DNA from 3 places in the Beijerinckia sp. 28-YEA-48 genome. Region 3 is predicted to be linked to each of the others. Evidence: predicted binding sites of a transcription regulator. Region 3 holds the regulator's gene; each other region holds the start of a gene.
What was found. The regulator PhoB, encoded in region 3, activates phosphate uptake and scavenging genes when phosphate is short. The targets are predictions, from matches to a motif close to TGTCATNNANCTGTCAT.
Positions count from the first base shown of each region.

Region 1: the regulator PhoB is predicted to act here: its motif matches at 1,354-1,370, upstream of BLW50_RS26500 (YdcH family protein).
Region 2: the regulator PhoB is predicted to act here: its motif matches at 1,121-1,137, upstream of phnF (phosphonate metabolism transcriptional regulator PhnF).

Region 1 is NZ_FNSI01000001.1:5,645,821-5,648,017, forward strand. Features, by position in the region: gene BLW50_RS26490 (tetratricopeptide repeat protein) at 1-404, opposite strand, end outside; gene BLW50_RS26495 (hypothetical protein) at 613-894, shown strand; gene BLW50_RS26500 (YdcH family protein) at 1,102-1,284, opposite strand; gene BLW50_RS26505 (YdcH family protein) at 1,545-1,763, shown strand; gene purE (5-(carboxyamino)imidazole ribonucleotide mutase) at 2,008-2,197, shown strand, end outside.
Region 2 is NZ_FNSI01000001.1:3,599,494-3,601,690, reverse strand. Features, by position in the region: gene BLW50_RS16955 (multidrug efflux RND transporter permease subunit) at 1-234, shown strand, start outside; gene phnF (phosphonate metabolism transcriptional regulator PhnF) at 347-1,096, opposite strand; gene phnG (phosphonate C-P lyase system protein PhnG) at 1,203-1,661, shown strand; gene phnH (phosphonate C-P lyase system protein PhnH) at 1,658-2,197, shown strand, end outside.
Region 3 is NZ_FNSI01000001.1:3,974,016-3,976,212, reverse strand. Features, by position in the region: gene BLW50_RS18560 (O-succinylhomoserine sulfhydrylase) at 1-35, shown strand, start outside; gene BLW50_RS18550 (GcrA family cell cycle regulator) at 424-969, shown strand; gene phoB (phosphate regulon transcriptional regulator PhoB) at 1,045-1,773, opposite strand; gene phoU (phosphate signaling complex protein PhoU) at 1,820-2,197, opposite strand, start outside.

The DNA.
Region 1 (2,197 bases), 1.7 Mb from region 3:
GAGCGATTTTCGTCGAGGCTCGGGCGGGCATCGGGCGCGTCCCGGCGGATGAATTCCGGAACGTAGCGTCCTTTCGGGATGCGGATCTCGATGGGGGCATCGCGGCCCTGCTCGCGGAAATAGCGCTCCAGCATCCGGCGCAGGCGGGTCGCCTCGACACGGACGATCGAATTGGCCTGGGGGTCGAATGTGTCGTCGCGGCCGTAGACGGTGACGGCGATGGTGAACGCCTTCAGGCGATCCGCCCGGCCTTCCAGGGTTTCGGTGACGATGAATTTCAGGAAGGCGCTGAGGCGGCCGGAGGCCTTGAAATCGTCCTGCGCCAGGATATCGCGCAGCGACGATTCTATCTGTTGCTGCTCGACGTCAGAAAAGAGAGGGCGTTGGGAGGGGCTGTCCGACATCACATTCTAATGTAGCACGTTAGTTCATCGTATAGCGCATCATGGGCCAAACCGAAGCAAAATGAGAGTTTTAATTTAGCGCCATGTAACGTGGCCGGCCGTTTCGCCGCCACTAGCAGGTGAATAACATCGTGGGCTTAGGTAAACTCCTGATATTATAGCACACTTTGTCTGGCTAGCGCGGGCCATCCGCGTCGGGAGACGACTTATGTTGCAGAGCTGCTCTAAGGCCATCGACATGGCCAGCGATCATCTGGATCGCGCCGCTCAGGAAATGGCGCGGGCGGTGGCGGCTCTGAGAAGCGTGTCCGAGGCCGTCAGCGGGGACCGTCGCGACCAAGCGCGGATGATCGGCGAGATGGCGCATGTTCAGGTCGAGATGGCGGCCGGATTGGCGATGCTGGTGCGGCACCTGCCGGCCGGAAAAGTCGACCTCCTGCTGAGCGAGCTGGCTCTGCCGATGACCCTTACCCAAGAGCACCAGCACTAGAGCGCACCAGCACTAGAGCTAGACGGAGCGTTAAGCTCGAGGCGGCCCCACGGCGCCAAAATCCGATACCAACTCCCCCAACATCGATCATCAACCAGCGCGGCCGGGTGCGAGTGCCCCCAGCCGCGTGGTCGTTTTGCCGATAGCCCTGGTCCCGGCGATTTGCCGGGATCCTAAAATGGGTGTTGGTGGATGCGGGATCGAGCGTCAGTGGACGGAGGTGCGACCTTTGCGCAGCTTTTCGATTTGGTCCCGAAGTTTGAGCTTTTTGCGTTTAAGTTCCGCGGTTTTAAGGGGGTCGGAGGCGGGGCTTAGGCGGGAAGTCTCGATCTCTTTCTCGAGGACCGTGTGACGGCGTTCCAATTCAGCAATGTGACTTGTCACTGTCATCCTGCATCTCCTTTCGGTGTTGCGGACATAAAAGTGTGCCACAAAACCGAGAAGGCTCAAGCGGATTTCTGTCGTCTATCCTTCACATTTGGTGAAAGGCGCGGCAAACCCCAAGGAAGCCTTCAAGCAAGCTTAAGAGTGAAATTCAGACTGATGCCAACGTGCGCATTGCAAGCGTTGTATAGGTTAATATCATTGCGAAACTGTCTGTCGGCTGGAGCGTCGTCGGGCGATTCGTGTCCTGCGGGTGCTGAAAAGAAATGCCGATCAGACTAAGCGAAGAAGAGCAGGCTGCTTTTACGGCAGAGCTTGAGCGGCTGCGAGAGGAGCATCGCGATCTCGATGCAGCGATTGCCGCCTTGCAGGCCGTGGGCACGGTCGATCAGTTGCAGATGCAGCGTTTGAAGAAGCGCAAATTGCTGTTGCGCGATCGAATCCAGGCCATTGAGGACCAATTGACGCCAGACATCATCGCTTGACCGCTCGTGCAGCGCGGCTTGCGAGGGCGCGACGCTTCGTCTAAGCGGGGTGCGAAAAAGTGGACACCGGTTTTTCGCTAAAATCCCACTCTACTTTTCGGAATCGATCACGTCCCATAGTTTTAGATCGATTCGATCCCAAACTATCGTGATCCAAAACTATCGTGATCTATGTCCGCCAGCGCAGCGGTCCCATAGGGGATATCCAATCGTGATTCAGACCTCCGTTCCGGTCGCCATCATCATGGGAAGCCAGTCCGACTGGGAAACCATGCGTCACGCCGCCGAGACGCTGGAGGTGCTTGGAATCAGCTTCGAGGCGCGGATCGTCTCGGCTCATCGCACCCCCGATCGGCTCGTTTCCTTCGCCAAAGGGGCGCGCGCGGCTGGTTTTAAGGTCATTATCGCCGGCGCCGGCGGCGCGGCGCATTTGC
Region 2 (2,197 bases), 370 kb from region 3:
CCGATGGTGATCGCCTCTGGCGCCAGCTCGAAGAGCCAGCAGGCGCTTGGCACCGGCGTGATCGGCGGCATGATTTCCGTCGTCATCCTGGCGCTGCTCTTCGTGCCGATCCTGTTCGTCTTTATCCAGTCCTGGATGACGCGAAGCGGCCGCGCCGAAATGGCGGAGTTCAAGCGCCAAGAGCTAGCGGCGAAGGAGCTGGCCACGAAAGAACCGCCGCCAGCGACGGCCTAATAAGTCAGGCAGGGTCGCTTTCCTTTGCCCTGCCGGGCAAGGGAAGCGGCGCGCGCGAACTGCCAGCCATCATCGAAGCAGCGTGGCCATAGCGTGGTCGCAGGCCGCGCCATCAATGCGTCGGGCGCGAGGTCTCGATCATCAGCTCCACCCGATCGGCGGGAAAACGGGTGAACGAAAACTGGATGGGCACGCCGTCTGGATCGACGTTCAGCGCGCGGGTGACGATGACGATGGCGCCTGGCGAAAGCTGCAGTTCATTCGTATCGGCTTCATCGGCATGGCGCGCCTCGACGCCGGTGGAGGCGCGCAGATAGTCGCCGACGCCGAGAAGGGCGAGTGCCGCCGTGATCGATTTAGTTTCGCGATAGGTCTCGGCGATCGTCGGAAAGCGCTCTGCGCTGAACCATGATGTGGCGCGGGAAACCGGCATGCCGTCCGCCATGCCGAGCGTTTCCAGCCGCTGCACATCGTCGCCGATGGTAAGACCAAGGGCTTCCGCCACCTGGGCGGAGGCCGCTTCACGGGCGTGATCGAGCAGTTCGGTCTGCCGGTCGCGCGCCTGTCCGGCGAGCCCGGACGAGAAGCGTGTGCGGTTGCTGATCGGAAAGACCAGTCGCTTGCGGCGGCGCACGAACGTGCCGCTGCCTTGCACCGAGTGCAGCACCCCCTCATGAGCAAGCGCGGAAATCGCCGCCCGAACCGTGTGGCGATTGACGCCAAAGCGTTCCGCCAGCTCGCTTTCCGGTGGCAGGCGGCCGCTGTCGTCGACAAGGCCTGTGGCCAGACCCGAGCGGATGCCATCGGCGATCTGTCGCCACAGCGCCACGCCGACACCGCGTTGCAAACCGGCTCTCTGCACTTTTTCAACTCCGTTTCGAGGGGCTGTCACGTCGCCGTCATTTTGAATCGGTAAGACCAATATATTGTCTATTTGTATAGATCAATAGACAAATTTTGGAGAGCCCATGAGCTTGGACACCATTCCGATGACGCGAAGGGACCGCATGGCGGTCCTCGCCCGCAGCAACGGCGGCAGGCTGCGCGATCTGTGGTCTTCGCTTGGCCTGAACCCCGGTTATAAGCCGCTGCGCGGCCCCGAATCCGGGCTTGTCATGCTGCGCGGCCAAATCGGCGCCAGCGGTGAAGCCTTCAATGTCGGCGAAGCGACCGTCACCCGCGCCAGCGTCAAGCTGGACGACGGCTCGGTGGGTCACGCCATGGCGCTGGGGCGCGACACCGAGAAGGCACGGCTTGCCGCCATCATCGATGCGCTGTGCCAGGACGCGGGAACGGCTGCCCGCATCGACGCCGAGCTGATCATTCCCATCAAAGGCGAGCTTGACGATGTCGATGAAAAGCGTCGCCAGGAAACGGCCGCCACGCGCGTCGACTTTTTCACCATGGTTCGCGGAGAAGACCAATGACGGGGCAGATCGCTGCGCAACACGTCGCTGCGTTGGAAGGCGGATTCACTGACCCCGTTCTCAACGCCCAAGCGGCCTTCCGGATCGTCATGGATGCGATGGCACGGCCAGCAACCGTGCTGGCGATGCAGCCGCTCGTCACACCGCCCGCGCCGCTGACGTCCCTGGCCGGTACGATCGCCTGCACGCTGATCGACGCGGATACGCCGTTCTGGCTTGATCCGGTGTTGGGTGCGCATGAAGCGCTCCGCACCTGGTTGGGCTTCCACACCGGGGCGCGGGCCACGACGGCCGCTGGCGATGCGCATTTCGCTTTGATAGGCGATCCCAAGTCGATGCTATCGCTCGATCAGTTCGCGCAGGGCTCGCAGGACTATCCGGACCAGTCGACCACCCTGATCCTGCAGGTGGAAAGCCTTCACAAGGGCACGCCACTGGCCTTCGAAGGACCTGGCATCAAGGGGCGAAATACCCTTGCGCTACGGGGGCTTCCGGCGGATTTCGCCCACCAGTGGCGCGACAACACAAAGCGTTTT
Region 3 (2,197 bases):
TCGAGGATTTCCAGACCGGCGTTGACGCCGTTTGAGGCGGTAACCCCATACAAAAACCCGCCACAGTTGCGGTTTAGGGTCCCGCCGAGCGTGAAGGCAGTGGATAAGTATGCGCTTGTCCGCGTGCCCCAGCGCTTTCTATCCCGCGTCGGCAAATCCAATGTTTGCATGGAGTTGATGCCGCCGCCGCTGGCGCGGGGATGCTCGAAAACCTCGAAGGGCTTGGGGAAAACGGATTTCACCCACATGAACATTGAAGCCGGACTCTTGCGCGCGATTCTACGGCTAGTGTAGATTCCGGGCTGTCTACTACGACATTTCGTGCGGCGGACCTTTCAGCAAGCGTGACATGCGTCAATCGCTCACCGGCTCAACCGGGGGGCGAACCAGACGGATTCACGGCAACGGATTTAGGAGAAGAGAATGTCCTGGACCGATGAGCGCGTTGAGACGCTCCGTAAACTTTGGTCGGATGGTCATAGCGCAAGTCAGATTGCCGCCGAGATCGGCAACGGCATCACGCGTAATGCCGTGATCGGCAAAGTGCATCGGCTGGGATTGTCCGGTCGCGTCAAAGCGCCGTCCACGACGGTGGCGCGCCCGCGCGTTTCGCAGCCGCGTGTCCATCGGCCTGCGGCGGTTCAGAGATCGAGTTCGATGGGTGGTGGAATGGTGCGTGGTAATACCGCATTGGCCTTCGCCCCGCGCGCTTATGAAGCGCCGGTGCTGAAGACGATTGAGGAAGTCGTGCTGCCGATGTCCGAGCGCGTGACGATCATGGAGCTCAAGGAGTCCATGTGTCGCTGGCCGCTGGGCGATCCGGCGACGTCGGAATTCCGCTATTGCGGCGGCAAGTCCGATCCCGGCGCGACCTATTGCCCCTATCATTCGCGCATGGCCTATCAGCCGGCGCAGGATCGCCGTCGCGATCGTTCCAAGAACCCGCAGATGTTGATGCGGCCTTCCTGAGAAACTGACGGCCTGAAAAATTTAAAGGCGTGTGATTCAATCACACGCCTTTTTCTTTTCGAATGTGCTGGCCGACTATTCCCGCTCGAAGGTTTCGTCGAAGGAATAACCGGCGCCGCGCACGGTGCGCAGCGGATCGCGCTCGCGCCCGCGGCTGATCGCCTTGCGCAGGCGGCCGATATGCACGTCGACCGTGCGCTCGTCGATGTCGATCGACAGGCCCCAGACGGCATCGAGCAATTGCGCGCGCGAGAAGACGCGGCCGGGCTTTTCCATCAGATGTTCAAGCAGCCGGAATTCGGTCGGACCCAGATGCAATTCGCGGCCGTTGCGATGGACGCGCCGTGTTTCGCGATCGAGCTCGATCGGTCCGCGCTGCAGCTTGGTGGCGATGCGTTCCGGCCGCGAGCGACGCAACAAGGCATGCACCCGCGCCATCAGCTCGGGCACCGAGAACGGCTTGACCACATAGTCGTCGGCGCCGACCGAAAGGCCGCGTATCCGTTCCTGCTCCTCGCCACGGGCGGTGAGCATGATCACCGGTAGGCCCTTGGTGATCTCGCGCGCCCGCAGCCTGCGGCAGATTTCGAGGCCCGAGACCCCCGGAAGCATCCAGTCGAGGATCAGAAGGTCGGGCACTTCTTCGGCGAGGCGGATTTCCGCCTCGTCGCCCCGTTCAATCCGCTCCACGGTGAATCCAGCCGCCTCCAGATTGTAGGCAAGCAGCAGCGCGATGGCTGGCTCATCCTCAACGATGAGGATGCGCGGGGCCGTCGCCTCGTTGCGTGGACGCCTGTCACTCACTGACACGGGTTTCGATTCATTCGTGAAAGTCTGCATGGATCAGCCTCTACTTTGCTGCCGCTGCTTGAGGTTCAAGGCCCGATGATCCACCCTTGGGCCGCTCCACCGGCAGCGGTTCGCCGGTGACGAGGTAATGCACGGTCTCTGCGATATTCGTCGCGTGATCGCCGATCCGTTCGATGTTCTTCGAACAGAACAGCAGATGGGTGCAGAACGAAATGTTGCGCGGATCTTCCATCATGAAGGTGAGAAGATCGCGGAAGACGGAGTCTTCCAGCGCATCGACATCGGCATCGCGGCGCCACACTTCATCGGCCTGCGCCACGTTCTTTTGCGCATAGGCATCGAGAACGTTCTTCAGCTGGATGGCGGCGATATCGGCCATATGCTTGAGGCCGACCAGCGTGCGCGGCACGCGCATATC